Regions from separate parts of the Ramlibacter henchirensis genome, predicted to be linked through region 3. Evidence: predicted binding sites of a transcription regulator. Region 3 holds the regulator's gene; each other region holds the start of a gene.

Region 1 (7,771 bases), on a different contig from region 3:
ACAGCCCGCCCTGCGCCAGCAGGCTGCGGTGGTCGCCCTCCTCGACGATGCGGCCCTGGTCCATCACGATCAGCCGGTCCATCGCCATGATGGTCGAGAGCCGGTGCGCGATCGCAATCACGGTCTTGCCCCGCATCAGCTGGTTCAGGCTGGCCTGGATGGCGGCTTCGACTTCGGAATCCAGCGCGCTGGTGGCCTCGTCCAGCAGCAGGATGGGCGCGTCCTTGAGCATCACGCGCGCGATCGCGATGCGCTGGCGCTGGCCGCCCGAGAGCTTGACGCCGCGTTCGCCCACGTGCGCGTCGTACGCGCGGCGGCCGTGCAGGTCCGACAGTCCCAGGACGAAGTCGTGCGCCTCGGCGCGCCGCGCGGCCTGCACCATCTCTTCTTCCGACGCGCCGGGGCGGCCATAGAGGATGTTGTCGCGCACCGAGCGGTGCAGCAGCGACGTGTCCTGCGTAACCATGCCGATGTGACTGCGCAGGCTGTCCTGCGTGACACGCGAGATGTCCTGCCCGTCGATCAGGATTCGGCCGCCGTCCACGTCGTAGAAGCGCAGCAGCAGGTTGACCAGCGTGGACTTGCCTGCGCCCGAGCGGCCGATCAGGCCGATCTTCTCGCCCGGCCGCACCGTCAGGTGGAAGTCGTCGATGACCGGCGTCGGCTTGCCGTAGCCGAAGCGGACCGCCTCGAACTTCACTTCGCCGCGCGGCACCTGCAGCACGGCGGCATCGGGCCGGTCCACCACGGCCCGCGGCCGCGTCAGGGTGCCCATGCCGTCCTGCACCGTGCCGACGTTCTCGAACAGCGACGCCATCTCCCACATGATCCAGTGCGACATGCCGCTGATGCGCAGCGCCATCGCGCTGACCGCGGCCACCGCGCCGGGGCCGACCTGGCCGCGCGACCACAGCAGCAGCGCGTAGCCGGTGGCGCCGAGGATGAGCAGGACGACGAGCGCGTGGTTGACGATCTCGAACGCGCTCACCATCCGCATCTGGCGGTAGCCCGTGGTGCGGAACTCCTGCATCGCCTGCCGCGCGAAACCCGCTTCGCGGTGCGTGTGCGAGAACAGCTTGACCGTGGAGATGTTGGTGTACGCGTCGGTGATGCGGCCGGTCATCATCGCCCGCGCATCGGCCTGGGCCTTGCCGATGCGGCCCAGGCGCGGCACGAAGTACCAGACGGAGACGCCGTAGGCGGCCAGCCAGAGCAGGAAGGGCAGCATCAGCCGCTGGTCGAAGCCGGCCGCCAGCAGCACGATGGTGAGGAAGTACACCCCGATGCCGATGATCACCTCGGTGGTGGTGAACACCATCTCGCGCACCGCCAGCGCCGTCTGCATCACCTTGGTGGTCACGCGGCCGGCGAATTCGTCGGAGTAGAAGGCCATGCTCTGGCCCAGCATCAGCCGGTGGAAGTTCCAGCGCAGGCGCAGCGGGAAATTGATGGCCAGCGTCTGGTGCTTGACGATGGTCTGCAGCGCGATCAGCACGATGCTGGCCAGCAGCACGATTGCCAGCACCTCGAGCACCGGCCCATGCAGCGTCCACAGCCGCGCGGGCTCCACGGCCGGCAGCCAGTCGAGGATCCGCCCCAGCATCCAGAACAGCAGGGCCTCGTACGTCGAGATGGCAGCGCTCAGCAGCGCCAGCCAGCCGATGTAGCCGCGCAGCCCGGCGGTGCAGGCCCAGACGAAGGAAACGAAGCCCTTGGGCGGCAGCGCCGGCTCGGCTTCGGGGTACGGGTGGAGGAGTCTTTCGAAGCGGCGGAACAAGGGGCGTGAGGATGCCACAGGGGTTCATCCGCTGCGGAAGTCAAGGTGGATTTCGCACAGACGAGGGCGGTACTTTACTGTATAAATTGACAGTACTTTCTTCCTTTCCAAGTTCCTGGTTTTCCGATCCATGCAGCCCGCTGCAGCCTTGGCCGTCCCCCACGTCTGGCGCGTGCCCGACCTCGCCCACGAGGAGAGCGTGCTCGCGAGCGGCCATGCCGCGCTCGACAGGCAGCTGCCCGGCGGCGGCTGGCCCGTCGGCAGCCTGGTCGAGCTGATCCAGGCGCGGCCCGAGGCCCACGTCTGGCAGCTCGTGCTGCCCGCGCTGGCCCGGGCCACGAGCGACAAGGCCGGGCCCGTCGTGCTGGTCGGCGCGCCGCATCCGCCGTTCGGCCCCGCGCTGGCGGCGCAGGGCCTGGCGGCCGACCGCCTGCTGTGGATCCGCACCGACCGCGCTGCCGCGCGCCTGTGGGCGTGCGAGCAGGCGCTGCGCTGCGCCGATGTCGTGGGCCTGATCGCCTGGCTGCCGCAGGCGCGCCCGCAGGAGCTGCGGCGGCTGCACCTGGCCGCGCGCCAGCACCGCAAGCTGCTGTTCGTGCTGCGCGGCCTGCCGGTGCTGCAGCAGGCCAGCCCGGCGCCGCTGCGGCTGGTGCTGGAAGGGGTGGAGGAGCTGCAGGTGCGCATCGTCAAGCGCAAGGGCCCGCCGCTCGAGCAGCCGCTGCGCCTGCCCGCCATGCCGGCCCGCCTCGAAGCCTTGCTCGCGTCGCGCCGCCGCAGCGTGGAGGCGCCCGTTCCCGTCGTCGAAAGGAGATCGCATGTACTGGATCGCCTTGTCACCGAAGCTTGAAGACGAACGCCTGCCCTGGACCTGGTGGTCGCTGCGCTTCACGCCGCGCGTCGCGTGGGTCGAAGGAGAGCTGCTGCTGGAGGTGTCGTCCAGCCTGCGCCTGTTCGGCGGCCGCAGGGAGCTGCTGAAGCTGCTGCTGTCGCAGGACGACCTCGGCCCGGTGCAGTGGGCGGTGGGGCCTACCTCGCTCGTCGCGCTGGCGCTGCTGCGCTGCAAGCAGCGCTCGCTCACGGTCCCGAAGCAGTTGCCGGGCGATCTGCCGCTGGACCTGCTCGGCGCCGCGCAGCCGCACGTCGCGCTGCTCGAGCGCACCGGCATCCGCACCTGGGGCCAGTTGCGCGCGCTGCCCCGCGGCGGCCTGTCGCGGCGCTTCGGGGCCGGACTGCTCGCGGCGCTCGATGCCGCGTACGGCGAACGCCCCGAGCAATATGCCTGGGAAGTGCTGCCCGAAGCGTTCGACCTCAACGTGGAACTGGCCAGCCTCGCGACCGCGGCGCCCGAACTGATGCTCGCCGCCGAGCACCTGCTGCGCCGGCTGCAGCAATGGCTGCAGGCGCGCAACCGCGGCGTGCTGGCGCTGGAGCTGGAATGGACGCTGGACCTGCGCCGCCTCAATGGCGTGCGGCTGCCGCCCAAGGAACAGCTGCAGGTGCGCACCGCGCAGCCGACGCAGGAGATGGCGCACCTGCGCCGCCTGGTGCGTGAGCACCTGGATCGCGCCACGCTGGCGGCCCCCGCCAACCACCTGCGGCTTCGCTCGCTCGACACCGTGCCCTGGGCCGGCGCCACCACGTCCCTGCTGCCGCAGGACCGCGTCGAAGGCGAGCGGCTGCACCAGCTGGTCGAGCGACTCTCGGTGCGGCTGGGCGAGGATTGCGTGCTCGTGCCGCAGGCGCACGAAGACCACCGGCCCGAGGCCAAGCAGGAGTGGGTGGCCGCGCGCAATCATGCCCCCACGCTGTCGGCCGATGCCGACGCGCTCTATCCGACCTGGCTGCTGCCCCGGCCGGTGAAGCTGAAGATGAAGGGCGAGACGCCATGCTTCGGCGGGCCGCTGCGCCGCCTGGCGCGGATGTACCGCGTGGAAACCTGCTGGTGGGATGAAGCCGGCCCGGCGCTGCGCGACTACTTCATCGCGCGCAGCCCGCAGGCCGGCCTGGTGTGGATCTACCGCGAGCGGCCGCCCAACCTGGCGCAGGACCTCGCGTTGTCGGGCCAGTTCGACTGGTACCTGCAGGGCCTGTATGCCTGAGACCGCGTTCAAGCCCAAGCCGGTGCTCGACGAGGAGCGGCTGCCGCCCGTGCTGGGCGGCGGCCCCGACGTGCTGCCGCGGTACGTGGAGCTGCATTGCCTGTCGAACTTCAGCTTCCAGCGCGGCGCCTCGCATCCGCAGGAGCTGGTGCGGCGCGCCTACGACCTGGGCTACGAGGCGCTGGCGATCACCGACGAATGCTCGGTGGCCGGCGTCGTGCGCGCCTGGTCGGGGCTGCGCGACTACCTCGAGTTCATCCAGCGGCTGGAAGAGGCGTATCCGGGCCAGGTGCGCAAGCGGCCGTTTCGCCTGCTGTACGGCGCCGAGTTCGATTTCGGCGACGGCCGCCTGGTCGCGATCGCGTGCGACCTGCAGGGCTGGGGCGGGCTGTGCGAGTTCATCACCGCGGCGCGCATGACCGCGCCCAAGGGCAGCTACAGCGTGGGCTGGGACACGAGCGACCTCAGCCTGCTGAAAGGCTGCGAGGTGCTGTTCGTGCCGCAGCGCCGGCCCGGGCAGGCGCTGGACCCGCAAGCCTTGCAGCAGCGGCTCACGTCGCTCAAGCACCTGTACGGCGGCAGCTTCTGGCTCGCGGTGAACCTGCCGCACCTGCTGGATGACGATCTCTGGCTGGCCGGCCTGCGCACAGCGGGCGAGGGCGCGGGCGTGCCGCTCGTGGCCACCGGCGACGTGCACATGCATGCGCGCTCGCGCAAGCGCCTGCAGGACGTGATCACCGCCGTGCGGCTCGGCAAAGCGGTTGCCGACTGCGGTCTCTCGCTTCAAGGCAACGCGGAGCGCCACCTGCGCCAGCGCAAGCGCCTCGCGGAGCTGTACCCGCGCGAGCTGCTGGACCATACCTGGCAGCTGGCGGATCGCTGCCGCTTCGAGCTGGAGGAGATCCGCTACGACTACCCACTCGAGACGGTGCCGCCCCGCCGGACGCCGATGGAGCAACTGGTGCACCTGACGTACGAAGGTGCGCGCGACCGCTACCCGGACGGCATCCCGCAGCGCGTGCAGGACCTGCTGGACAAGGAGCTGCCGCTGATCGAGCGCTGCCGCTACGAGATGTTCTTCCTCACGGTGCACGACATCGTGAAGTTCGCCGAATCGAGGGGCATCCTGTGCCAGGGCCGCGGCTCGGCCGCGAATTCGGTCGTGTGCTTCTGCCTGGGCATCACGGCCATGGACCCGATGCTGTCCAAGCCGCTGCTGGAGCGCTTCATCAGCGACGACCGCAGGAACGAGCCGCCCGACATCGACGTGGACTTCGAACACGAGCGGCGCGAGGAGGTGATCCAGTACATCTACGGCAAGTACGGCCGCGAGCGCGCCGCCATCGCCGCCGTGGTCATCAGCTACCGCATGCGCAGCGCGATCCGCGACGTCGGCAAGGCGCTGGGCGTGGACGACAAGCTGGTCGACGCCTTCGCCAAGGACCATTTCTGGTTCGACCACGAACTGGCCACGCACAAGCTGCGCGAGCTGGCGGTGCACTGCGGCGTGAACCTGCCCGAGCGCCAGGCCGCGCTCTGGCTGGAACTGACGCAGCAGCTCATGGGCTTTCCGCGCCACCTGTCGCAGCACGTGGGCGGCTTCGTGCTCACGCAGACGCGGCTTACGCGGCTGGTGCCGGTGGAGAACGCCAGCATGAAGGACCGATCGGTCATCCAGTGGGACAAGGACGACCTGGAGGACATGGGCCTGATGAAGGTGGACGTGCTGGCGCTGGGCATGCTCACCGCGATCCGCCGCTGCATCGACCTGGTGGCGCAGCGGCGCGGCCAAGCGTTCACCCGCTACGACATCCCCGACGAGGACCCGGCCACCTACGAGATGGTGCGGCGCGCCGACACGGTGGGCGTGTTCCAGATCGAGAGCCGCGCGCAGATGTCGATGCTGCCGCGGCTCAAACCCACGACGTTCTACGACCTGGTGGTCGAGGTCGCCATCGTGCGTCCCGGCCCCATCACTGGGGGCATGGTCCATCCCTACCTGAAGGCGCGCGAACGCCGGGAACGCGGCGAGGAGATCGTCTACGAGCGCTCGAAGTACGACGTCGGGGAGCCGCGCCTGAAGAAGGCGCTGGAGCGCACGCTGGGCATCCCGATCTTCCAGGAGCAGGTGATGGAGATCTCCATGGTCTGCGCCGGCTTCTCGGCCACCGAGGCCGATTCGCTGCGCCGCGCGATGGCGGCGTGGAAGCGCAAGGGCGGCGTGGACCGGTTCGAGGCGCGCCTGAAGGGCGGCATGAAGGCCAACGGCTACAGCGACGAATTCGCGCACCGCATCTACGAGCAGGTGAAGGGCTTCGGCGACTACGGCTTCCCCGAGAGCCACGCCTACAGCTTCGCCCTACTGGCGTACAAGAGCAGCTGGCTCAAGTGCCATGAGCCGGCCTGCTTCCTGGCCGCGATGCTCAACTCGCAGCCCATGGGCTTCTACGGACCGTCGCAGCTGATCCAGGATGCGCAGCGCCACGGCGTGCAGGTGCTGCCGCCCGACGTTTCGTCCAGCGACTGGGACAGCAAGCTCGAAGGCGACATGGCCGCGCCCGCGATCCGGCTCGGCCTGCGCCTGGTCGGCGGCCTGCGCGAAGAAGCCGCGCGCCGCATCCCGGCGGCGCGCCAAGGTGCGCCTTTCGAGGGCACCGAGGACCTCGCGCTGCGCGCGGGCCTGGACGTACAGGACCTCGCCGCGCTGGCTGCGGGCGATGCGCTGCGCTCGCTGGCCGGCCACCGGCGCCAGCAGGTGTGGGAAGCCGCGGCCCAGCGCCGCGCGCCCGAACTGCTGCAGAACGCGCCGGTCCGCGAAGAGCCTCTCGCGCTGCCCGCGGCGCATGAAGGGGAGGAGATCGTCTTCGACTACGCGTCGATGGGGCTCACGCTGCGGCGGCATCCGCTGGCACTGCTGCGCCCCAAGCTGTCGCGCCTGCGGTACCGCACCGCAGAACAGCTGGGCCAGCTGCCCGATGGCCGGCGCGCATCGGCCTGCGGCATGGTCACCGTGCGCCAGCAGCCCGCCACCGCGGGCGGCACCATCTTCGTGACGCTGGAGGACGAGACCGGGCCGGTCAACGTGATCGTGTGGCGCAGCGTGCGCGAGCAGCAGCGCGAGCCACTGCTGCATGCCCGCCTGCTCGCGGTGCACGGCACCTGGCAGCGCGACGAGGCGAGCGGCGGCCGCGTGTGCCACCTGATCGCCGAGCGGCTGGAGGACCTCACGCCGATGCTGGGTCGGCTGGGGCGCGGCACGGAAAGCCGCGATTTCCATTGAGCCGCGGCTGAGCCTTCCACGCGACGGCGTCCGACATCCGGGCGGCGCGCGCTCCCGCACGATGGCGTGCAAGGAGCCCTGCCATGCTGGAAAAACTGCCCGAAGCCCTCGGCCACGCGCTGCGCGACCGCCGGGCCGGCCTGGACAAGCTCGTCTTCAACACCTGCGGCATGCGGTCCGGCCTGGGGATGCTCAAGGTGACCAGCCTGGCCTTTGCCGACCATGCGCCGATCCCCGAGCGCTATACCGCCGACGGCGAAGGCCTGTCGCCGCCGATCGACTGGACCGGCGTGCCCGAAAGCGCCCACAGCCTGGTGCTCATCGTCGAGGACGCCGATGCGCCGACCTCCGATCCGCTGGTGCACGCCATCGTGGTCGACATCCCGCCGCAGGACGCATCGATGCACGAAGGCGCGCTCAAGAGCCCGGGGCATGCGGGCGAGGACGACTTGCACGCGGGCCGCAACTCCTACTTCATGGCGGGCTGGATCCCGCCCGATCCGCCGCGCGGCCATGGCCAGCATCGCTACGCCTTCCAGTTGTTCGCGCTCGCCGAGGGCAGGCGATTCAGCGGCAAGCCCACCCGCGGCGAAGTGCTCAAGGCGATCCAGGAAC
Region 2 (7,771 bases), on a different contig from region 3:
TCCTCGATCTCCTCCAGCACACGCTGCGCGCTCACGCCCGGCGGCAGTTCCTGCACTACCATCTGCCACTGGCCGCGCGCCAGCTCCTCGATCTTCCAGCGCGCGCGGACCTTGAGCGAACCGCGGCCGCTGCGGTAGGCCTCCGCGATGTCGGCGGCGCTGCTGATGATCTGGCCGCCGCCGGGGTAGTCGGGGCCGGGCACCAGCGCGAACAGCTCGTCGTCCGTGAGCCTGGCGTTCTTCACCAGCGCCACGCAGGCGTCGGCGACCTCGCGCAGGTTGTGGCTGGGGATCTCGGTGGCCAGGCCGACGGCGATGCCGCTCGCGCCATTGAGCAGCGCGAAGGGCAGGCGCGCGGGCAATTGCAGCGGCTCCTGCGTGCTGCCGTCGTAGTTGGGCGCGAAGTCGACCGTGCCTTCGTCGATCTCCTCCAGCAGCAGGTTGGTGATGCGCGAAAGCCGGGCTTCGGTGTAGCGCATCGCCGCAGCGCCGTCGCCGTCGCGGCTGCCGAAGTTGCCCTGGCCGTCGATCAGCCGATAGCGCTGGCTGAAGTCCTGCGCCATCCGCACCAAAGCGTCGTACGCGGCCTGGTCGCCGTGCGGATGGAAGCGGCCGAGCACGTCGCCCACGACGCGCGCGCTCTTGACCGGCTTGGCGCCCGCGCCGCCGCCGAAGCCCAGGCCCATGCGCCACATCGAGTACAGGATGCGGCGCTGCACCGGCTTCTGGCCGTCGCACACGTCGGGCAGCGCGCGGCCCTTGACCACGCTCAGCGCATATTCCAGGTAGGCCCGCTGCGCGTAGGCGCCGAGGTCCAGGCCGGTGTCGTCCCCTCCGTCGGGGTGGATGATCAACTCTTCTTGGTCCATGTGTCAGTCGGTTGCGGGCGGCAGGTTGCCGCGGCCGATCGCGCCGCCGGGCAGCTCCATCCGAACCCGCGCCGGCGTGCGCTCGCGGCGGGCGGGCACGGGCGGTTTGAGCATCGAATACAGCTGCAGCACGGTGCGCACGTAGTTCCGGGTCTCGGGGAAATCGGGGATGCGGCGGCCGGCGCGGATCACGGCGCCTTCGCCCGCGTTGTAGGCGGCCAGCGCCAGCTCCAGCCGGCCGGGGAACAGGTCCAGCAGGTAGCGCAGGTAGCGCGTGCCGGTGCGGATGTTGGTGCGCGGGTCGGCCAGCTTTCGTTCGAGCGGAACCCTGGCATCGGCCGATACGCCGTAGCGCTGCGCGGTGGCCGGCATCACCTGCATCAGGCCGATGGCGCCCTTGGGCGACACCGCCGCGGCATCGAAGCCCGACTCGGTGGCGATCAGCGCCTGCAGCAGCTCGTAGTCGATGTTCTCGGCGCGCGAGGCCTCGCGCAGGTGGTGCTTGACCTGCTTGTAGGCGGGAGACACCTCGAAGAAGGCGATGAGGCGCGAGGCGCTGCGCGTGGGCACCGCCACTGCGCGAGGCGTGGGCTCCTGCTGCGGCAGTCCCTGCGCCGTATCGAAGCTGGTGCCGCCGCGGAAGAACAGCTCGTAGCGCTCGTCGACCTTCTCATTGGCGAAGTGCGCGATCCCTTTGGCGTCGACGTAGCCCCACACGTCGGCGTGGGCCCACGGCGCTGCGACTGCGAGCGCCGCGATCAGGAAGGCAGCGGCCTTCATGCCGCCAGCTCCAGCCCCTGCGCGCGACGCTGGGCGAATTCGGACTGCAACATGGACATCACGATCAGCGACTCGAAGCCGCGCGCGGTGCGCACCGATTCGCGCAGCGTGCCCTCGACCACGAAGCCCTCGCCGTCGTACAGCGCCTTGGCCCGCGTGTTGTGCGTCTTCACGTCCAGCCAGAAACGGTGCGCGCCGAGGTCGTCGAATGCGACCTTCTTCGCCACGCGAAGCGCGGCGCGGCCGAAGCCGGCGCCCTTGGCCTGCACCACCATGCGCTTGAGTTCCAGCGACTGGTGCGGGCTCTTGCAGCCGATCAGGATCAGGAAGCCGACGGCTGACAGGTCGGTGCCGCCCTCGACGATGAAGTGGCGGAAATCCGGGAAGCGGATGGCCGCCTCGTGCTGCGTGCGCTCCCACGGCGTGATGAACGGCAGGTTGACCGGGTCGCGCTCGATCGAGAGCACGTACTCGATGTCGCTCTGCATGGTCGGCCGCAGCCGCACGCGCAGCGGCGCACGCGCGGGGCGCTCGTCGGCCGTGGGCAGCTTCGTCATGCAGGAGGCCCGCTCAGATGTCGATCTCGACCGCGTCGCCGTGCAGTTCCATCAGCTCGCGCCGCGCCGCGGCTTCGCCCTTGCCCATGAGCTTGGTGATCAGGCCTTCGGTGCCGGTGAAATCCAGCTTGCCCAGGCGCACCGGCAGGAGCCGTCGCGTGTCGGGGTTGAGCGTGGTCTCCCACAGCTGCTCGGCGCTCATCTCGCCCAGGCCCTTGAAGCGGCTGATGCTCCACGACCCCTCCTTGACGCCTTCCTTGCGCAGCTTGTCCAGGATGTGGGTGAGCTCGCCTTCGTCCAGCGCGTATTCCTTGCCCGCCGGCTTCTTGCCGCGAGCGGGCACGTCCACGCGGAACAGCGGCGGCCGTGCGACGTAGACGTTGCCGGCCTCGATCAGCTTGGGGAAATGGCGGAAGAACAGCGTGAGCAGCAGCACCTGGATATGCGAGCCGTCGACGTCGGCGTCGGACAGGATGCAGACCTTGCCGTAGCGCAGGCCGGAGAGATCCGGCTCGTCGTTCGGCCCATGCGGGTCGACGCCGATGGCCACCGCGATGTCGTGGATCTCGGTGTTGGCGAACAGGCGGTCGCGTTCCACTTCCCAGGTGTTGAGCACCTTGCCACGCAGCGGCAGGATGGCCTGGCATTCCTTGTCGCGGCCCATCTTGGCGCTGCCGCCGGCCGAGTCGCCCTCGACCAGGAACACCTCGTTGTGCGACAGCTCGCGGCTCTCGCAATCGGTGAGCTTGCCGGGCAGCACGGCCACGCCGGAGCCCTTGCGCTTTTCCACCTTCTGGCCGGCCTTCTGCCGCGTCTGGGCCGCCTTGATGGCCAGCTCGGCCAGCTTCTTGCCGTACTCGACGTGCTGGTTGAGCCACAGCTCCAGCGCCGGCCGGACGAAGCTGGAGACCAGCCGCACCGCATCGCGCGAGTTCAGCCGCTCCTTGATCTGGCCCTGGAACTGCGGGTCCAGCACCTTGGCCGAGAGAACGTACGAGGCGCGCGCGAACACGTCCTCCGGCAGCAGCTTCACGCCCTTGGGCTGCAGCGAATGCAGCTCGATGAAGCTCTTGACCGCGTTGAACAGCCCGTCGCGCAGCCCGCTCTCGTGCGTGCCGCCGGCGCTGGTCGGGATGAGGTTGACGTAGCTCTCGCGCACCGGCGCGCCGTCCTCGGTGAAGCCCACGCACCAGGCCGCGCCCTCGCCTTCGGCGAAGGTCTCGTTGTTCTCGGCGTAGCCCTCGCCTTCGAACAGCGGGATCACCGGGTCGGCCGGCAGGGTCTGCATGAGGTAGTCGCGCAGGCCCCCCTTGTATTGCCAGCTCTGGCTTTCGCGCGTCTTCTCGTTGACCAGGTACACGGCCACGCCGGGCATGAGCACGGCCTTGCTGCGCAGCAGGTGGGCTAGCTCGGCCATCGGCAGCTGGTTCGATTCGAAGTACTTGCCGTCGGGCCACGCGCGCACGGTGGTGCCCTGCCGCCGGTCGCCCTCCGCCGCCTTGCGCAGCTTCAGCGGCTCGATCACGTCGCCACCCGAGAACACGATCGTGGCGACCTGGCCCTCGCGGTGGCTGGTGACCTCGAGGCGCTTGGCCAGCGCGTTGGTGACGGACACGCCCACGCCGTGAAGGCCGCCCGAGAAGCTGTAGGCGCCCCCCTTGCCCTTGTCGAACTTGCCGCCGGCGTGCAGGCGGGTGAACACCAGCTCGATCACCGGCGCCTTCTCTTCCGGATGCAGGCCGAACGGGATGCCGCGGCCGTCGTCCTCGACGCTGACGGAGCCGTCGGTGTGCAGCGTGACCTTGATCCGCTTGCCGTGCCCGGCCAGCGCCTCGTCGGCGGCGTTGTCCAGCACTTCCTGGACGATGTGCAGCGGGTTGTCCGTGCGGGTGTACATGCCCGGACGCTGCTTGACAGGCTCCAGCCCCTTGAGGACGCGGATGGAACCTTCGGAGTATTCGGTGGCGAGAGAGGAACGCGTGGCCATATGGGAGGCGGATTGTAGTGGTCGCTCGCGGCGAGGCTGTATGAATTTACAGGCCCGCGTGATTGATGCCCGCCCGTCATCATTCGCCGGGCCAAAGAGCATCGGGGTTGTCAGCCCCGCGTCGGGCGGGGAAGGGGCCGATTGACTACAGTCGCCCGATGCTTCCGAACGACCGACTTTCCATGCGACAGGTGCTCCTTTGCGGCGCCGCCGTCGTCACCGTGTCCATGGGCATCCGCCACGGCTTCGGGCTGTGGCTCCAGCCGATCACCCAGGCGCAGGGCTGGACCCGCGAGACCTTCGCGTTCGCCATCGCCATCCAGAACCTGGCGTGGGGCCTGTTCGGCGTCTTCGCCGGCATGGCGGCGGACCGCTTCGGCGCCTTCCGGGTGCTGATCGCCGGCAGCCTGGTGTACGCGCTCGGGCTGGCGGGCATGGCGCTGTCGCCCACGCCACTGCTGTTCGCGCTGACCGCGGGCGTGTTGATCGGCGCGGCGCAGGCCGGGACGACCTACGCGGTGATCTTCGGCGTGATCGGCCGCCAGCTCGACCCGGCCCGGCGTTCGTGGGCCATGGGCATGGCGGCCGCGGCCGGCTCGTTCGGCCAGTTCCTGATGGTGCCGGTGGAAGGCTTCCTGATCTCGGGCATCGGCTGGCAGCAGGCGCTGCTGGTGCTTTCGCTGCTGTCGCTGGTGATCGTGCCGGTGGCCTTCGGCCTGCGCGAGCCGGGCTTCAAGGCCGGTGCGCCTGCGAAGCGCGACCAGACCATCGGGCAGGCGCTGGCGGAGGCTTTCAAGTACCCGAGCTTCCAGATGCTGATGGCCGGCTATTTCGTCTGCGGCTTCCAGATCGTGTTCATCGGCGTGCACATGCCCAGCTACCTCAAGGACAAGGGGCTGTCGCCGCAAGTCGCCAGCTACGCGCTGGCCCTGATCGGCCTGTTCAACATCTTCGGCACCTACATCGCCGGCTCGCTCGGCCAGAAGCTGGCCAAGCGCAAGATCCTGGCCTTCATCTACCTCGCCCGCGCGGTGGCGATCGCCGCGTTCCTGTGGGCGCCGCTGTCGCCGATGTCCGTCTACGTGTTCTCCGCGGTGATGGGCCTGCTGTGGCTGTCCACCGTGCCGGTGACCAATGCGACGGTGGCGCAGATCTTCGGCGTGGCCCACCTCTCGATGCTGAGCGGCTTCGTGTTCTTCAGCCACCAGGTGGGCTCCTTCATGGGCGTCTGGCTGGGCGGCCTGCTGTACGACCGCACCGGCAGCTACGACATCGTCTGGTGGCTCGCCATCGCGCTGGGCGTGTTCGCCGCGCTGGTGAACCTGCCGGTGCGAGAGACCGCCATCCACCGCGTGCCCGCGGCGCAACCGGCATGAACCTGACGCCGCACGCCCGCAAGCTGGCCGCCTGGGCCGGCGCCGCCGTGGCGCTGGGGGCGGTGTTCGCGATGTACACGCACCCCGAGATCGCGGTCATGGTCGCGGAGCAGATCTGGGCCTGCTTCGGCCGCTGACGCCTGCCTGATGCGCGGGAATGACCCGACATCCACCAGCGCGTGAATGAGGGAACATCCCGGCCCATGAAGACCTACGTCATCACCGGAGCCTCCGACGGCATCGGCGCCGAGCTCGCTCTCCAGCTGGCCCAGCGCCGGCGCGGTCATGCGGCCCTGGTGCTGGCCGCCCGCAACCGCGAGAAGCTGGCGCGGGTGGCTACGCAGTGCCAGGAGGCCGGCGCCGACGCAGTGATCGTGCCCACCGACGTCACGCAGCAGTCCCAATGCCGCGCGCTGATCGAGCAGGCGGTGCGGCACTTCGGCGGCATCGACTGCCTGGTGAACAACGCCGGCATGTCGGCCCATGCGCTGTTCGAGGACATCGCGCCCGCGGACCTGGGCTGGTACCAGGACCTGATGACGGTGAACCTCTGGGGCAGCGTCTGGTGCACGCATGCGGCGCTGCCGCACCTGAAGGCCACGCGGGGCCAGATCGTGGCCGTTTCCTCTCTCGCCGGGCTGATGGGGGTTCCGGGCCGCACGGCCTACAGCGCCACCAAGTTCGCGATGACCGGCTTCTTCGAGGCGCTGCGGGCGGAACTCAAGCCGGCGGGCGTCGCGGTAACGATCGCCTATCCGGGCGTGGTCGCGACCGAGATCCGCCGCCGCGGGTTCAACGCCCAGGGCCGCCCTGCGTGCCGCAGCGGACTGAAGGAAGAGGGCGCGATGCCCGTCGACGAATGCGCGAGGCAGATCGTCGAGGGAATGGAAGACCGCCGCCGCGAGATCGTGATGACCGCCGGAGGCAAGCTCGGCCGCCTGATGAAGCTGCTCGCGCCCGGCGTGGTCGAGAAGATCGCCTTGAGGGTGCTGGCCGACGAGGTCCGGCCCGGCGCCGCACGGCCGGCAAGGGCGGGCGACTGAGATGCACGGCACCGAAGCGCCCTCGCCCTGGGTGCAGCGCTGGTCGCACCTGGTGCCGACCGGCGCCACGGTGCTCGACGTGGCGTGCGGCCGCGGCCGCCACATGCGGTGGTTCGCGGACCGCGGCCACGCCGTCACCGGCATCGATCGCGATCCGGAAGCGATCGCCGCGGTAGGCTCCGCCGGCCGCGCGATCCAGGCCGACATCGAGGGCGGTCCCTGGCCGCTGCCCGGTGAAACCTTTGGCGCGGTGGTCGTCACCAACTACCTCTGGCGGCCGCTCTGGCCCGCGATCCTCGCCAGCGTCTCGCCCGGCGGGGTGCTGATCTACGAAACCTTCGCCGAAGGCAACGGGGAAGTCGGCAAGCCCTCGCGGCCCGACTTCCTGCTGCGCAACGGCGAGCTGCTGGAAGCCTGCCGCGGCTTGCGGGTCGTCGCGTACGAGGACGGCTTCCTCGAGGACCCGCCGCGCTTCGTGCAGAGGATTGCGGCCCTGCGGCCCCAGCCCGACCGTGGGCGGGTGCGCTACCCGCTCCAGATAGAATCCCCCATCCCCGAGCGAACCCGACAATGACCCCGATTACAGGCAGCATCGTGGCCCTGGCGACCCCGATGCACGACGACGGCAGCGTGGACTACCCCGCGCTGCGCAAGCTGATCGACTGGCACATCGCCGAGGGCACCGACTGCATCGGCGTGGTCGGCACCACCGGCGAATCGCCCACGGTCAACGTGCAGGAGCACCAGGAGATCATCCGCGTCTCGGTCGAACAGGCGCGCGGCCGCGTGCCCATCATGGCCGGCTGCGGCGCCAACTCCACCGCCGAGGCGATCGAGCTCGCGAAGTTCGCCAGGAAGGTCGGAGCCGACTGCCAGCTGCAGGTCGTGCCCTACTACAACAAGCCCACGCAGGAAGGCCAGTTCCAGCACTTCAAGGCCATCGCCGAAGCGGTGGGCGACCTGCCGATGGTGCTGTACAACGTGCCCGGCCGGACGGTGGCGGACCTGCTGCACGACACGGTGCTGCGGCTGGCCGAAGTGCCTGGCATCGTCGGGATCAAGGAAGCCACCGGCAACATCGAGCGCGCCCAGTGGCTGCTGCGCGATGCGCCCAAGGGCTTCTCCATCTATTCGGGCGACGACCCCACCGCCGTGGCGC
Region 3 (7,771 bases):
GCCAACTGGGCCAAGGCCGATCCGGTGAATGCGCCGAAGTACCGCGCGATCAGCGGCATCGGCAGCGTCGAGGAGATCACGGCCCGGGCCCTCGCCGCGCTCGAGAGCTGATCGCGTCCGGCGCTCAGGCCGGGCTGGAGCGCAGGCCGTAGGCCTTGCCGTCGACGAACAGGTACTCCGCGCGCACCACGGGTTCCTTCTCGTCCTTCAATCCGAAACCGACGACCGACACCAGCGCGCCGGGCTTGATCTCGGCCACCTTCCACGCCTCCATGCGGGTGAGCGGCGCCAGTTCGATCTCCCAGACCTTGTCCTTGCGCGTGGGCACCTGCGCCTTGGCCACCAGCGCCTTGCCATCCACGGCGGCGCTCTGCGCCGGCAGTTGGCGCGACGCGAGGTCGCCCGGCACCTTCAGCGAGGGGCTGACCTCCAGGTCGAGCTCCGCGTGCGGGTTCTGCCACCGCACGCCGGTGACACGGCCTTCCAGGTAGATCGGGCGGTCCTGGTCGAAGCTGCTCCAGCCGTGGTGCGCCAAGGCCAGCGTGGGCAGCCCCGCGGCGGACAAGAGGAGGGTTCTGCGTCTCATCGTCTCGCTCCTTCATCGATAGGCGATCCAGCGGCCGCAGGTCAGGACCGCGAGCCACAGGACGGTGGAGACTAGCATCAGCGCGCGAGCCGTGGTGTCCAGCCGCTTCAGCGACCCGCGCACATGGAAGGCCACCGCGTTCCCGCCCGCCAGCAGGATCAGCAGCATCTTGAGCGTGAAGGCGCTGTTGGCGAGCAGCTCCTGCGGCTGGCTCGCGAACATCAGCAGTCCGCTGGCCGCCACCAGCGTGAAGCCGCAGAGCGCGACCGTCAGGCTCAGCCGCGCCAGGTCGGCCAGCGGCAGCGCGGCGCCGCGGCCGAACACGCGCAGTTCCAGCAGCACCAGGTTGCCCAGCAGCAAGGCGATGCCGAAGATGTGGACGATCTCCAGCGCCGGGTACGCCCAGGGGTGGGTCTGCAGCGCCTGCATCGGTCAGGCCAGCAGGTCCAGCAGCAGGTCCACCCGCGCCTTTGCGGGCGTCAGCGGCGTGCAGGGGAGCGCCTCCTTCGCGAGCGGAATCACGGGCCCCTCCAGGCAGCGACTCGAGCGGACGACGCGGACGCCGGCATCCCTCGCGCGCAGCAGCGCCTGCTCCAGCGCGGCATGCACGCTGCCGTTGCCCGTGCCGGCCACGACAAGCCCCTGCACCCCCGCGGACGCCAAGGCGTCGACGACGCGGCCATCCGCGCCGGCATGGCTGTGCACGATCTCGACCCAAGGCCACTGCGCCGTTCGCTGCAGCCGATCGAACAGTTCGTGCGACGGGATGGTCGCAGCCCAGGCGCGAACATGCCGTACGGCGCCCGCTTCCACGTACGCGAGCGCGCCCGCGTCACCCGAGCTGAACGCATCGACCCGGTAGGGATGCACCTTGCGGACATCGGCGGCCCCGTGCACCGCGCCTGCGCAAACCGCGAGCACACCGCTTGCTCCAGCGGTTCGAACAACCGTGAAAGCCTCGGCGAGGTTCTGCGGACCATCGGGCGAGAGCGCGGTTGCCGGCCGCATGGCGCTCACCAAAACGATCGGCTTGCGCGGCGCAAGCACGCGGTGCAGGAACCACGCCGTTTCCTCCAGCGTGTCGGTGCCATGCGTGATGACGATTCCCTGCACCTGCGGCTGCTCGATCCAGTGGCGGCAGCGCGCGGCCAGCTCGCGCCAGAGCTCGAAGGCCATGTCCTTGCTGTCGATCTGCGCGAGCTGCTCGGCGACGACCGTGACGCCTTCCAGGGCCGGCAGTCCCTCCAGCAGCTGCTCGACACCGATCTCGCCGGCGCGGTAACCGAGCTCGTCTGCTGCACGCTGGGCGCGCCCGGCGATGGTGCCGCCGGTGCCCAGCACCACGATCTGCTGCGCTTGCACTTGCACTCTTTCACGAAACTGGTTAAAAATACAGGTACTGGATGGGCAGCCAGTGAACTGCCCCTCAGGAGCCCCCATGAACGAGACGCCCAAGCTCACCGCCCGCCAGCAGCAGATTCTGGACCTGATCCAGTCCGCCATCGCGCGCACCGGAGCCCCGCCCACCCGCGCCGAGATCGCGGCCGAACTGGGCTTCAAGTCCGCCAACGCCGCGGAGGAGCACCTGCAGGCGCTCGCGCGCAAGGGCGTCATCGAACTGGTCAGCGGCACGTCGCGCGGCATCCGCCTCAAGGGCGACACGCTGCGCTCCATCCACGAATCGCGCTTCAAGCAGTTCCCGCTGCCGCTGCAAAGCCTGGCGCAGCTCGCGCTGCCGCTGGTGGGCCGGGTGGCCGCGGGGTCGCCCATCCTCGCTCAGGAGCACGTCGACCAGACGTATTACGTGGAAAGCAGCCTGTTCCAGCGCAAGCCCGACTACCTGCTCAAGGTGCGCGGCATGTCGATGCGCGACGCCGGCATCATGGACGGCGACCTGCTCGCCGTGCAGGCCACCAAGGAAGCCAAGAACGGCCAGATCGTGGTGGCGCGGCTGGGCGACGAAGTCACCGTCAAGCGCTTCCGCCGCAACAAGCACCTGATCGAGCTGCACGCAGAGAACCCCGACTACCCCACCATCGTGGTGGAGCCCGGTGAGCCCTTCGAGATCGAAGGCCTGGCCGTCGGCCTGATCCGCAACACCATGCTGATGTAGCCATCCGCCGGAGGCAGCAGGTGGCGGGCGTATGGCGCGACAGGCGCCATCACCCTGCGCCCTCCGGCTCCCCTTTGAATCTCGCCTGTGTTTCGAACCCTGTAGTCAAGGAGAGCGACATGGGACTCACGATCTGCACCTTCGCGGGCGCGCTGCGCTCGTTCGGCCGCTGGCTGACCGGCACACCCGGCGCCACCGCTTCTTCCACCGTGGCATTGCATTCCGCCGGCATGCGCCTGCACACCGCCGCGGGCCGCGCGCACGTGGCCTGGCCGCCGGCGCGCCGCACGGGCAGCTCTCGCCGCCCCCTGCGCGTGCTGCGCGTGGTGGACGCGGAGCACGCAGCCAGCACGGCGGGCCGCATGGTGATCTCCGGCCGCATGGCCGACGTGTGCGCCGAACTCGATCGGCTGGCGGCACTGGAAGCCGCTGCGGCCTGAACCCAGGACGCTCTCTACTGGGCGCCGATCAGGTAATCCGATTTCCCAAGCTCCACGCCGTTGTGCCGCAGGATCGCGTACGCCGTCGTGACGTGGAAGAAGAAATTGGGCAGCGCCCAGTGCTTCAGATAGGCCTCGCCTTTCATCGTGCGGGTCGCATCGCGGCCGACGGGAAAGGTGATGTCCTTGTCCTCGCTGCCATCCAGTCTGGCGGCGGGCACCGTCTCCAGCCAGGCGACCGTCCTGGCGATGCGCGCGCGCAGCTCCTCGAAAGTCGTCTCGTTGTCCTCGAACTTCGGCGCTTCCACGCCTGACAGGCGCGCGACCCCGTTCTTCGCGGCGTCGCAGGCGATCTGGATCTGCCGGTTGAAAGGCAGCATGTCCGGCGCGAGGCGGTAGTTCACCAGCACCTGCGGGTCGAACTTGCGCGCCTGCGCATGCGCCAATCCCTTGTCGAGGAAGTGGGACAGGTTGCCCAGCATGGTGCGGAAGATCGGCAGGCTGGCCGAGGACATGGAAATCGCCATTCGAGGTTCTCCTTGGGGACGGTGCGAAAAATCGAAGGCGCAATGCTAGCCGCGCGCGCGGAACTCTGCCGCGAACCGGTCCGAACCCGCAGGGCACAATCGCGGCATGAACATCGTGATCCTCGACGACTACCAGGACGCCGTTCGCAAGCTGAAGTGCGCGGCCAGACTCGAGGCCTATCCCGCCAAGGTCTATACCAACACCGTCAAGGGCATCGGCCAGCTTTCGGTGCGCCTGCGCGATGCCGACGTCATCGTCCTGATCCGCGAGCGCACCCACATCAGCCGCCAGCTGCTGGAAAAGCTGCCCCGCCTCAAGCTGATTTCGCAGACGGGCAAGGTCGGATCCCACATCGACGTCGACGCCTGCACCGAGCGCGGCATCGTCGTGACCGAGGGCGTGGGCTCGCCGGTCGCGCCGGCGGAACTGACGTGGGCGCTGATCATGGCGGCCATGCGGCGCCTGCCGCAGTACATCCAGACCCTCAAGCATGGCGGGTGGCAGCAGTCGGGCATGAAGTCCGGCTCGATGCCCGCCAACTTCGGCCTGGGCATGGTGCTCAAGGGCAAGACGCTGGGCATCTGGGGCTACGGCAAGATCGGCCAGCTCGTTGCGGGCTACGGCCGCGCGTTCGGCATGCGCGTGCTCGTGTGGGGGCGCGAGGGGTCGCGTTCCCGCGCGGAGGCAGACGGCCACGAGGCCGCCGAAAGCCGCGAGCAGCTGTTCGCCGAAAGCGACGTGCTCAGCATGCACCTGCGGCTGAACGAGGAGACGGCCGGCATCGTGAAGCTCGAAGACTTCGGCCGCATGAAGCCGACGTCGCTGTTCGTGAACACCTCGCGCGCCGAGCTGGTGGAACACGACGCGCTGATCGCCGCACTCAACCGCGGCCGCCCCGGCATGGCCGCCGTGGACGTCTTCGAGAGCGAGCCGATCCTGCAGGGGCACGCGCTGCTGCGGCTGGAGAACTGCATCTGCACGCCCCACATCGGCTACGTGGAGCTGGAAAGCTACGAGCTGTACTTCGGCGCCGCCTTCGAGAACGTGGTCAATTTCATCGAAGGCCATCCGACCCACGTCGTGAACCCGGCCGCGCTCCAGGTGCGGCGCTGAGCCCCTCATGGCGGCGGCACCCGACGGCATGACGGGCGCAGCGCCGCCGCGCCGCGCGCCCCTGCCGCGGGTGCTCTGGCCGCTGCTGTTCGGCAATTTCGTCATCGGCGCGGGCGTCATGGTGGTGCCCGGCACGCTGAACGAGATCAGCGAGTCGCTGCAAGTGCCTGTCGCCGGCGCCGGCCAGCTGATCACGGTCGGCGGCATCGTGATGTGCCTGGGCGCGCCGCTGCTGGCGGCGGTCGTCGCGGGCTGGGACCGGCGCCGCCTGCTGGCGCTTTCGATGCTCTGGTACGGGCTGCTTCACCTGGCCTCCGCGGCCGCGCCCGGACTTGCTTCGCTGCTGGGGCTGCGCGCGCTGGCCCTCATCTCGCCGGCCATCTTCACTCCGCAGGCTGCCGCGTGCGTGGGCTTGCTGGTGCCGGTCGAGGATCGAGGCCGCGCGATCACCTTCGTCTTCGTCGGCTGGTCCGTCGCGTCGGTGCTCGGGATGCCGCTCGGCGCCTACGTGGGCGGCACCTTGGGCTGGCGGGCCGCATTCGTCCTCGTGGCCGTGCTCGCGATCGCGAGCGGCGTCTGGGTCTGGCGCGCGATGCCCGACGGCGTGCGGCCGCCGGCGCTCTCGCGCAACGCCTGGGCCGCGACCTTTGCCTCGCGACCGCTGATGCTCTGCGTCGCGGTCACCGTGCTGTCCGCGGCCGGGCAGTTCGTCCTGCTCTCCTACCTCGCACCCTGGTTCCGGCAGTCGCTGGGCACGTCGACCGAGGCGCTCAGCCTGCTGTTCATGTGGTTCGGCGCGTTCGGCTTCATCGGCAACGTGCTGATCTCGCGCCACATCGACCGCGTCGGCGTCGACCGGACCGTGCTGCTGTCCATCGCGTGCATGGCCCTGACCTTCATCGCGTGGCCGCTCGCGTCGCTCGGGCTGCTGATGGCCGCGCTGGTGCTGGTGCCCTGGGGGCTGGGCTGCTTCGCCTCCAACTCCGCGCAGCAGGCGCGGCTGGTCGGCATCGCGCCGGGGCTGGCGTCCGCCTCCATCGCCCTGAACTCATCGGCCCTGTACGCGGGCCAGGCGATCGGCGCGGGAGGCGGCGGATGGCTCATCGTGCACACCGGCTACGGGCTGCTGCACTGGGCCGGCCTCGCGGCGATGCTGGCGGCGGTGGGCCTGAGCGCGCTCGCGGCCAGGTCCGCGCACAAGGCCCGCATGGCCGCGATGTCCGCATCGCCCGCCGCGCGCTGATCGCCCGCAGCGCGGCCATGGGCGCCGAAATCGCTGCCGGATAATCCCTCGCATGCAAACGACATACGAAACCGTCGCGGTCGTGGGCGCCGGCGCCATGGGGCGCGGCATCGCGCAGATCGCCGCGCAGGCCGGCAGCAAGGTTCGCCTCTACGACACGCAGTCGGCCGCGGTCGACAAGGCGCTGCAGGACATCGGCGGCCAGTGGGACAGGTTGCAGGAGAAGGGCCGCATGACGCCTGAAGCGGTCCAGGCCGGCAAGGCGCGCCTGGTCGCCGCCGCGGACCTGTCCACGCTGTCCGACTGCCAGCTCGTCGTCGAAGCCATCGTCGAACGGCTCGACGTGAAGAAGGAACTCTTCGCGCGGCTGGAAAGCGTCGTCGGGCCCGATGCGGTGCTGGCCACCAACACGTCGTCACTGTCGGTCACGGCCATCGCCGCGGGCCTGAAGCGTCCCCAGCGTGTCGCGGGCTATCACTTCTTCAACCCCGTGCCGCTGATGAAGGTCGTGGAGGTCGTCGCCGGCCTCAAGACCGATCCTGCTGTCTGCGAAGCGCTGGCCGCCTACGCACGCGAAATGGGCCACACGCCCGTGCAGGCGCAGGACACGCCCGGCTTCATCGTCAACCATGCCGGCCGCGGCTACGGCACGGAGGCGCTGCGCATCGTGAGTGAAGGCGTAGCGGACTTCGCGACGATCGACCGCATCCTGCGCGACCAGGCCGGCTTCAAGCTCGGCCCGTTCGAACTGCTGGACCTCACCGGGCTGGACGTTTCGCATCCGGTGATGGAATCGATCTACCGCCAGTACTACGACGAGCCGCGCTACCGGCCCAGCGCTATCGCCGCGCAGCGGGCCGCGGGCGGCGTGCTGGGCCGCAAGACCGCCGAGGGCTTCTACCGCTACGTCGAGGGCAAGCAGCAGGTCCCTGTCGAAGCGGCGGCACCCAAGGTCGATGAAGTGCCGCCGGTGTGGGTTTCGACACGCGCCGCCCGCCGCCAGGAGCTCTATCAGCTGCTCAAGGACCTGGGCGCGAAGATCGAGACCGGCCAGTCCCCGTCCGCCAACGCACTCACGGTCGTGGCTCCGCTCGGTTTCGACGTGACGACGGTCGCGGTGGTCGAACGGCTGGATCCGGCACGCACCGTCGGGATCGACATGCTGGTGGAGGACGGCGCAACCAGACGGCGCGTGCTCGCCACCAACCCGGCGACGCGCGCCGACATGCGCGACGCGGCCCATGCCCTGTTCACTCGCGACGGCAAGCCGGTGAGCGTCATCCGCGATTCGGCCGGCTTCGTGACCCAGCGCGTCGTGGCCGCGATCGTCAACATCGCCAGCGACATCTGCCAGCAGCGGATCTGCACGCCCCAGGACCTGGAGACCGCGGTGACGCTGGGCCTCGGTTATCCGATGGGGCCGCTGGCCATGGGCAACCGCTGGGGCCCGGCCAACGTGCTCGAGGTGCTGTTCAACATGCAGACGGTCTACGGCGATCCGCGCTACCGCCCGAGCCCGTGGCTTCGCCGGCGCGGCGCCATCGGCTTGTCCCTCCTTCAAGAGGAATCCTGATGCCCGCCGAACTGCGCAGCACCAGCCAGGGCGCCACCATGGTGCTGACGATCCGCAACCCCGAGCAGCGCAATGCGCTCGGTCCGGAGATCTACGCGGCCGGCGTCGAGGCGCTGAACGCCGCCGAATCCACGTCCGAAGTGCGCAGCGTGGTCATCACCGGCGAGGGCGGCGT
Region 4 (7,771 bases), on a different contig from region 3:
CCAGCGCCGCATCCCGCGCCCGGTGGCGGTGGAACCCGAAGACACCCTGGCGCGTGACGGCATCGGCTCGCTCGACCACCTCAAGGCCGCCACCATGCGCTGCCGCGAGTGCCCGATCGGCGAGTTCGCCACGCAATCGGTGGTCGGCGAAGGCCGGCTGAAGGCGCCGCTGATGTTCGTGGGCGAGCAGCCGGGCGACCAGGAAGACCTGCAGGGCCATCCGTTCGTCGGCCCCGCCGGCAAGCTGCTGGACCGCGCACTCGAAGCGCTGGGCATCCCGCGCGACATCGTGTTCGTCTCGAATGCGGTCAAGCATTTCAAGTTCGAGTTGCGCGGCAAGCGGCGCATCCACAAGAGTCCGACTCAGCGCGAAGCCGCCGCCTGCCTGCACTGGCTGGAAGACGAGATCGCGCTGGTTCAGCCGAAGGCGCTGGTCGCGCTCGGCGCCACGGCGGCGCGCTCGCTGATGGGCCATGCAGTGTCGGTGACCGCCGAGCGAGGCAAATGGCTCGAGCGCGCCGATGGCCGCAAGGTGCTGATCACCCTGCACCCTTCGGCGCTGCTGCGCGTACTGCCGGACGAAAGGGAAGCCGCGTTCGACGCCTTCGTCGCGGACCTGAAGAAGGCGAAGAAGGTGCTCTGATCAGCTGTCGACGCCGCTCACGCCACGGCGCGCGCGCTCGATCGACCGCTTGCCGGCGCGCTTGGCCTTGCCGGCGCTCTCGCCCTGTTGCTGGACGCCGTGGTCGTCGCGGTCGCGCTTGATCACGTCACCGCGGTCGCGTTGAGGCCGAAGCTCGCCGTCGCCGACCGCGCGGTCCAGGCCGGGATCGCGCGGGATCGGGCCGGGCTCACGAGGGATCACCGGGCCGGTGACGGGAGCACCTGAGTTCACGTCCGCCTGGCGGCGCGCGCCGAAGCCGGAGCCGGGATCTTCGGGGCTCTGCGGGCCCAGTCCGCCCTGCGGCGGGCCCGACATGACGCCCAGGCCCGATTGCGCACCCGCCATCGCGGGCCGTCCCTGGAACGCAGCCGACGAGCCGGCGCTTTGCCCATACACATTGCCGACCGTGAACAGCGCCACGGCCACGATGGCGGCCGCGATGATCCAGAACCATGCGGTGGGTTGCATCCTTCTCATGATCGGCTCCTGCGGCAGGCAGACCTGCTGCCCCCGCAGTGTCGTGCCTCGAACGCGACCGCGTCAGCCGTCAAGCGCGCGAGCCGCTGTAGGACGCCTCCGCCCCAGCGGTCAATAGCCCTCGTTCGGCCTGCATGGCCGATCGTCCCCGGCCCTACATTCTGCGGCGAACCTCGCCGTCTTGACCCCACGCGCACCCGGCGCGATAACGGCCCGATGGTCACTTCCACCATCGTTCGCGTGCAACGCGCCTTCGCCTGCACGGCCGAGGCGGTCTACGACGCCTGGCTGGATCCGCACCTCGCGCGGCGGTTCTGGTTCGCCACGCCGCCTAGCGGCGAGATCGTCCGCTGCGACATCGAGCCGGGGGTGAACGGCCGCTTCACCATCGTCGACCGGCGTCCGACGGAGGCGGACCCGGAGAGCCACATCGAGGTGGAACACACGGGCCGCTTCCTGCAGCTGGACCGGCCGCGCCGCATCGCCTTCCGCTTCGGGCTGCCGCAGTTCCAGTCGCACGAGACGGCCGTGATCATCGACATCGAACCGCAGGGCGACGGCTGCGAGCTCACGCTGCGCCACGACCTCGGCATCGCCGACGACGAGACGCTCGGGATGCTCGAGCGCATGGAACAGGGCTGGACGACGATCCTCGCCAACCTGGAGCAGGCGCTCAAGGGCTGAGCGCCTGCAGGCGGGAAGCTAGCCCCCGCCGCGCGGCGTGCGCCCCGCGCCGCCACCGCCCTTGCGGGCCGTCACCTGGTTGTGCGAGCCGGCCAGGTTCTCGCGGTCGTGGCGGCTCTCGGGCGTGCGCTGGCCTTCGTTGACCTGCGTCGCTTCCTTGTCGCCGAGCTTGTTGTGGTCGTTCACCACCTTGCCGCTGCCCGGCTGCTGGTGGTCCGCGGGGTTCCCCTTGGCCTGGCCCTTCATCGCCCTGGCGCCCTGCTCGGCGGCGCTGCCCTTCATCATCTTCTCTGGGTGCTTGTCGCGGCTCTGTTCCTTCTGCAGGAACTCTTGCTTCTTGCTCATCATCGCTTTCCTTCCTTGCTGTCCTTGCCCTTGCCCGCGCCGATCGGATGGACCTCTTCGCGCTCGGGATGGTTGTGCCTGGCCTTGCCGGGTTCGGCCAGCTTGCGGTGCGTCTCGGCCACGGCCTGCGCCGGCAGCACCTTGGCCGCCAGCACCTGAAGCCTGGACTTCCAGCCGGCCACGACGTCGGCCTCGCCCTTGAGCATCGCGTCGAAGCCCACGCGCGCGACCATCGCCGGATCGTCCTTCTTCATGTCGGCGCCCACCTTCGTCTCCAGCAGGTCGGCGCGCTCGAAGAACTCCGTGTCGGTCGGCCCGGGCATCAGCAGGCTCACCGAGACGTTGGTGTCCTTCAGCTCGTTGCGAAGCGCTTGCGTGAACGAGTCGATGAAGGCCTTGCTGCCGTTGTAGACGGCGTGGAAGCTCCCCGGCTGGAACCCCGCGATCGAGCCGGTGACCAGGATGCGTCCGCGTCCGCGCGCCACCATGCCGCGCGCCACCTGCTGGATCAGGTAGATCGTGCCCGTGACGTTGGTGTCGATCACGTGCTGGATCGCGTGGAAGTCCTGGTCCAGGAAGCGGCCGCCCAGACCGTGGCCCGCGTTGGCCATCAGCGCATCGACCTCGCGGCCCTGCAGCTCGTTGATCAAGTCGTCCACGCCCTGGCGGCTGGCCAGCTCGGCCTGCACCGCGTGCACCTCCTGCGCGCCGGCGCTCTTGAAGTCCGCGACGGCCTGCTCGAGCGGCCGGTCCGCCGCCACCACGAGGTCGTAGCCGTGCTGTGCCGCGAGCATGGCCAGGTGGTAGCCGATGCCCGAGGAAGCGCCGGTCACCACGGCCAGGGGCCGCGGCGCCCTGGTTTCGTCCATGGAAGTTCTCCGTTCTTGTCTTTCGCGAACGATTCTGGGAGCCGGGTTTCGCGCCACGTGTCGGACGAGGGCGGGGCCGCGTACTGGCGTGTGACGCGCTGCAAGCGCTCGCAACAGCCCCAGCCGCGGGCGAATTGTCGAAACAGGCCTACAGCATCCGGGCGCGGAGCGGCGGACACTGTGGTTATCGACAGTACAGGAGTGCATGCCATGACGGACAAGCGAACCCAATCCATGGCCGAGCAAAGCAACATGGAAAAGGACCCGAAGGACTGGGTCACCGGCGACGAGCCGATGACCGGCGCGCAGCGGTCCTACCTCAAGACCCTGTGCGAGGAAGCGAAGCAGCCGTTCGACGAGAACCTGAGCAAGGCCGATGCGTCACGGCGCATCGATGAACTGCAGGCGATCACCGGGCGCGGGCAGCATGGACAGCAGCGCGGCGACGAGCGCGGAGACGGCGACCAGCAGGATGGCCGCGCGACGGCGGCGGTGGAGACGGTGGTCTCGCGCTAAATCGTTGCTTTCCCCGCTTTCCTCCCTCTCCCGCTCGCGGGAGAGGGCCGGGGTGAGGGCTTTTCGGTGAGGGCGCCTCTCTCCCTCAGACCCCAAACGGCCTCACCCCAATCAACATCCCGTGCAGATACGCGGCGAACACCGCGTACGCCACCACCCCGACCACGACAGCAATCGCTGTCCCCTTCCCCGTCTCCGCCGCGTACTGCACATTCCCCGCCCGATCGCGCCGCCGCGCCGCGCGGAAGCTGAACACCGCCCACACCAGGAACGCGCCGAACAGCACCACGTCGGCCAGCGTGCCGTTGGACAGCAGGTGCGCGAAGGCCCAGACCTTCACGCTCAGCACCATCGGGTGGTGCAGCTTCGCCTTGATCGCGTTGCGCGGCACGTAGGTCGCGACGAGCAGTACGAAGGAGAACAGCATCAGCAGCGCGGCCAGGTGGTTCATGCCGCGCGGCGGCGTCCACAGCTGCACCGGGTTCTGCCGGGCGAGGCCGTAGCCCCAGATGATGAGGATGAAGCCGATGATGGAGACGACCGAGTACAGGCCCTTGTAGGCCTTGTCGCCTTTGGTGCCGATCGTTCTTTGCCGCCAGCCCTCGGCGACGATGCGCGTGGAATGCGCGCCGAGGAACAGGACCAGGCCAAGCAGCAGGATCAGCATCGATCTACCTCATGAAGTTGCGCAGCGGATTGTGCTCCGGCGCGGTGGAGCCTGGTAGCCGTCTTCAATCGACGGCACCGTCAATGGCTTACCGCCGCACCATCCAGATCGCCAGCGCCATCGAGACCAGCGCTCCCAGCGCGCCGGCCAGGTACACCGACGCAAGGCCCGCATGCAGCGCGAGCCATCCGCCCAGCGGACCGGAAGCCGCCATCGAGAGGTCCTGGAACACCACGTACCCGCTCATCGCCGCCCCTCGGCTTTGGGGTGGCGTGCGTCGCACCGCTTCGACGCCGAAGCCCTGAAAGGCCAGCGCGTAGCCCCCGCCCGTCAGCGCCGCGCCGACGCAGGCCAGCACCTCGGTCGGCGCGCCCCAGATCAGCAGCAGCCCCACCGCCTCCACCGCCACGCACCATGCGCCGACACGCGCGCCACCGAGCTGGTCCGGCAAGTGCCCCACCAGCAGCCGCGCCACGATGAAGCCCCCGCCAAGGCTGGTGAACGCCAGCGAGGCACTGCCCCACCCCCGCTCCACCCACAGCAGCGCGACGAACGCGTGGATCACCGCATAGCCGAAGGACGAGAGCGTCAGCGCCAGGCCCGGCAGCTTGACCAAGCCGACCACCTGGTGGAACGGCTTGCGCTCGGCCCGCATCGGCGCCACGCCGCGAATGGGAAGCGCGACCGCCAGCGCGAGCAGCGGCACCAGCACCGTCGCCCACGCGATGCCTGCAAAGCCGAAGCGCGCATACGCCCACCCGCCTGCCGGCGCGCCGGCCGCATACGCGCCGAACAGCGCCATGCCAATCCAGCCGATCACCTTGCCCGCATGCTCCGGCCCCAGCCGCGCGACACCCCAGGCCAGGGCGGCCGTGATGATGAACGGCTCCGCGATTCCGGTGAGCAGGCGGGCGGCGATCAGAATGCCGAGGGAGACAGAGGGCCGGTCATCGACGAAGCCCAGCGAGAGTAAGTACGTCGCGCCCACGCAGCACACCCCCAGCAAGCCGAGCGGCGCCGCGGCCTTTGGCCCGCGTACGTCCGTTACGTTCCCCGACCACTGCCGGCCCGCCACGATGGACGCAACGAATTGCGCCCCCATGACGATGCCGACCATGACCGTGCCCTGCCCCAGCGTGTCGTGCACATGGCGCGGGACGACGGGAAGCGCCATGCCCATGGCGAAGAAGCCGGTGAAGACGGCTGCCATGAGGGGGAGTAGGGGGAGGAAGGCGGAGAAGAGGGAGGAGCCTGTGGGCTCTGAAGGACGATAACGTGGCATCAGTGAACAGCACGGCAAAGCTGAAGAACTGCCGAACCAACGCTAGACGTGAGCATCACGCGCGGGTGACAAGCGCCGATGTGAAGCTCGCCCCGTGCTGCCCGTTAGGTTCTTGTGTGCGGTCAGGCAACGCTTGTCCACAACACGAACAAGCTCGCCTCCTTTCAGTCAAACGTCAATATTCGCCGCCCTCAACGCATTGCTCTCAATGAAGTCCCTCCGCGGCTCCACCTCATCCCCCATCAGCATCGTGAACACCTTGTCCGCCTCGATCGCATCCTCGATCTGCACCCTCAACAGGCGCCGGACATTCGGGTCCATGGTGGTCTCCCACAACTGCTCGGGATTCATCTCGCCCAGCCCCTTGTAGCGCTGGCGCGAGGTGGAACGCTCGGCTTCCGAAATGAGCCAGCGCATGGCCTGGCGGAAGTCGCCGGCTTTTTCTTCCCTGGCTCGCTCGCCTTCGCCGCGGATCACCCTGGCGCCGTCGTGCAGCAGGCCGCGGAAGGTGTCGGCGGCTTCGGCCAGGGCCTTGTAGTCGGCGCCGTGGACGAAGTCCTGCGTGATCACGCTGGACTTCACGTTGCCGTGGTGGCGGCGGCTGATGCGCAGGATGGGCTTGTCGGTGCGGGCGTCGAATTCGCCGGCCACTTCGGCAGGGGCTGCGTTGGTGGCGCGGTCGATCTCCTGCAGCTTGGCCTGCAGGGCGATGGCGCTGGCCTCGGCTTCGGGCACGGTGTCCAGGTTCAGGCGCACGCCGTCGGCGATGGCGCGTAGCGCTTCGGCGTCCATGAAGTTGGCCAGGCGGTTGATCACCTGCTCGGCCACCTGGTGCTTGCGCGCCAGTTCGGCCAGCGTGTCGCCGGTGATCGTGGTCGGGTTGTCGCCGCCGGTGTTGACGCTCGCGCCGTTGAGCGCGATGCGCAGCAGGAAGCCATCGAGCTCGGTCCCGTCCTTGAGGTACAGCTCCTCCTTGCCGGCCTTGACCTTGTACAGCGGCGGCTGCGCGATGTAGATGTGGCCGCGCTCCACCAACTCGGGCATCTGGCGGTAGAAGAACGTGAGCAGCAGCGTGCGGATGTGGGCGCCGTCCACGTCCGCGTCCGTCATGATGATGATGCGGTGGTAGCGCAGCTTGGCCACGTTGAAGTCGTCGGAGTCGCTCTTGCCGTTGGCTGCGCCGCCGTTGGCGCTGCCGGCCTTGCCGATGCCGGTGCCCAGCGCGGTGATCAGCGTCAGGATTTCGTTGCTGGTCAGCAGCTTCTCGTAGCGCGCTTTTTCCACGTTCAGGATCTTGCCGCGCAGCGGCAGGATGGCCTGGAACTTCCGGTCGCGGCCCTGCTTGGCGCTGCCGCCGGCCGAGTCGCCCTCCACGATGTAGATCTCGCACAGGGCCGGGTCTTTCTCCTGGCAGTCGGCCAGCTTGCCGGGCAGGCCCATGCCGTCGAGCACGCCCTTGCGGCGCGTCATCTCGCGGGCCTTGCGTGCGGCTTCCCGGGCGCGCGCGGCTTCGATGATCTTGCCGACGATCGTCCTGGCGTCGTTGGGCCTCTCCTGCAGGTAGTCGGAGAGCTTGCTGGCCACCACGTCCTCGACGGGGCCGCGCACTTCGCTGGAGACCAGCTTGTCCTTGGTCTGGCTGGAGAACTTGGGCTCGGGCACCTTCACGCTCAGTACGCAGGTGAGGCCTTCGCGCATGTCGTCGCCGGTGATCTCCACCTTGGCCTTCTTGGCCAGCTCGTTCTCTTCGATGTACTTGTTGATGACACGCGTCATCGCCGCGCGCAGGCCGGTGAGGTGGGTGCCGCCGTCACGCTGCGGGATGTTGTTGGTGAAGCACAGGACCTGCTCGTTGTAGCCGCTGTTCCACTGCATGGCCACTTCCACGCCGATGGTGGTGCCCTGGTCGCTGTTCTTCTCGCCCACCGAGTGGAAGGCGTTGGGGTGCAGGACCTGCTTGCCCTTGTTGATGAAGTCGACGAAGCCCTTCACGCCGCCGGTGCCGGAGAAGTCGTCGCTCTTGCCCGAACGCTCGTCGACCAGCTTGATGTTGACGCCGTTGTTCAGGAAGGAGAGCTCGCGCAGCCGCTTGGACAGGATCTCGTAGTGGAAGTCGCTGTTCTCCTTGAAGATCTCCGCATCGGGCAGGAAGTGCACCTCGGTGCCGCGCTTGTCGGTGTCGCCCAGGATCTGCATCGGCCGCACCACCGCGCGCTGGCCGCCGGGGCCGGTCTGCTCCGCCACTTCGCCGCTTTGCACCACGAAGC

The links. Region 3 encodes LexA, which represses DNA repair genes until DNA is damaged. Its sites were predicted from a motif close to ACTGTATNNNNATACAGT; they were not measured.
Region 1: the regulator LexA is predicted to act here: its motif matches at 1,854-1,871, upstream of imuA (translesion DNA synthesis-associated protein ImuA).
Region 2: the regulator LexA is predicted to act here: its motif matches at 4,229-4,246, upstream of EZ313_RS03740 (DNA topoisomerase IV subunit B).
Region 4: the regulator LexA is predicted to act here: its motif matches at 3,217-3,234, upstream of EZ313_RS09140 (DUF3072 domain-containing protein).

What each region holds. Positions count from the first base shown of each region.
Region 1 is NZ_SMLM01000002.1:51,397-59,167, reverse strand. It holds gene EZ313_RS12940 (ABC transporter ATP-binding protein) at 1-1,777, opposite strand, end outside; gene imuA (translesion DNA synthesis-associated protein ImuA) at 1,926-2,624, shown strand; gene EZ313_RS12930 (DNA polymerase Y subunit UmuC family protein) at 2,593-3,876, shown strand; gene EZ313_RS12925 (error-prone DNA polymerase) at 3,869-7,156, shown strand; gene EZ313_RS12920 (YbhB/YbcL family Raf kinase inhibitor-like protein) at 7,240-7,771, shown strand, end outside.
Region 2 is NZ_SMLM01000001.1:744,060-751,830, reverse strand. It holds gene parC (DNA topoisomerase IV subunit A) at 1-869, opposite strand, end outside; gene EZ313_RS03750 (lytic transglycosylase domain-containing protein) at 873-1,649, opposite strand; gene EZ313_RS03745 (GNAT family N-acetyltransferase) at 1,646-2,206, opposite strand; gene EZ313_RS03740 (DNA topoisomerase IV subunit B) at 2,220-4,193, opposite strand; gene EZ313_RS03735 (MFS transporter) at 4,376-5,569, shown strand; gene EZ313_RS23180 (hypothetical protein) at 5,566-5,706, shown strand; gene EZ313_RS03730 (SDR family oxidoreductase) at 5,773-6,612, shown strand; gene EZ313_RS03725 (class I SAM-dependent methyltransferase) at 6,614-7,186, shown strand; gene dapA (4-hydroxy-tetrahydrodipicolinate synthase) at 7,183-7,771, shown strand, end outside.
Region 3 is NZ_SMLM01000003.1:474,824-482,594, reverse strand. It holds gene adk (adenylate kinase) at 1-111, shown strand, start outside; gene EZ313_RS20380 (DUF6152 family protein) at 125-586, opposite strand; gene EZ313_RS20375 (hypothetical protein) at 599-1,015, opposite strand; gene EZ313_RS20370 (asparaginase) at 1,019-1,948, opposite strand; gene lexA (transcriptional repressor LexA) at 2,025-2,699, shown strand; gene EZ313_RS20360 (hypothetical protein) at 2,819-3,139, shown strand; gene EZ313_RS20355 (DUF1993 domain-containing protein) at 3,154-3,666, opposite strand; gene EZ313_RS20350 (D-2-hydroxyacid dehydrogenase family protein) at 3,773-4,780, shown strand; gene EZ313_RS20345 (MFS transporter) at 4,788-6,023, shown strand; gene EZ313_RS20340 (3-hydroxyacyl-CoA dehydrogenase) at 6,076-7,596, shown strand; gene EZ313_RS20335 (oxepin-CoA hydrolase, alternative type) at 7,596-7,771, shown strand, end outside.
Region 4 is NZ_SMLM01000001.1:1,840,021-1,847,791, forward strand. It holds gene EZ313_RS09115 (UdgX family uracil-DNA binding protein) at 1-643, shown strand, start outside; gene EZ313_RS09120 (hypothetical protein) at 644-1,141, opposite strand; gene EZ313_RS09125 (SRPBCC family protein) at 1,358-1,825, shown strand; gene EZ313_RS09130 (hypothetical protein) at 1,844-2,170, opposite strand; gene EZ313_RS09135 (SDR family NAD(P)-dependent oxidoreductase) at 2,170-3,039, opposite strand; gene EZ313_RS09140 (DUF3072 domain-containing protein) at 3,250-3,555, shown strand; gene EZ313_RS09145 (NnrU family protein) at 3,641-4,222, opposite strand; gene EZ313_RS09150 (arabinose transporter) at 4,311-5,504, opposite strand; gene gyrB (DNA topoisomerase (ATP-hydrolyzing) subunit B) at 5,673-7,771, opposite strand, start outside.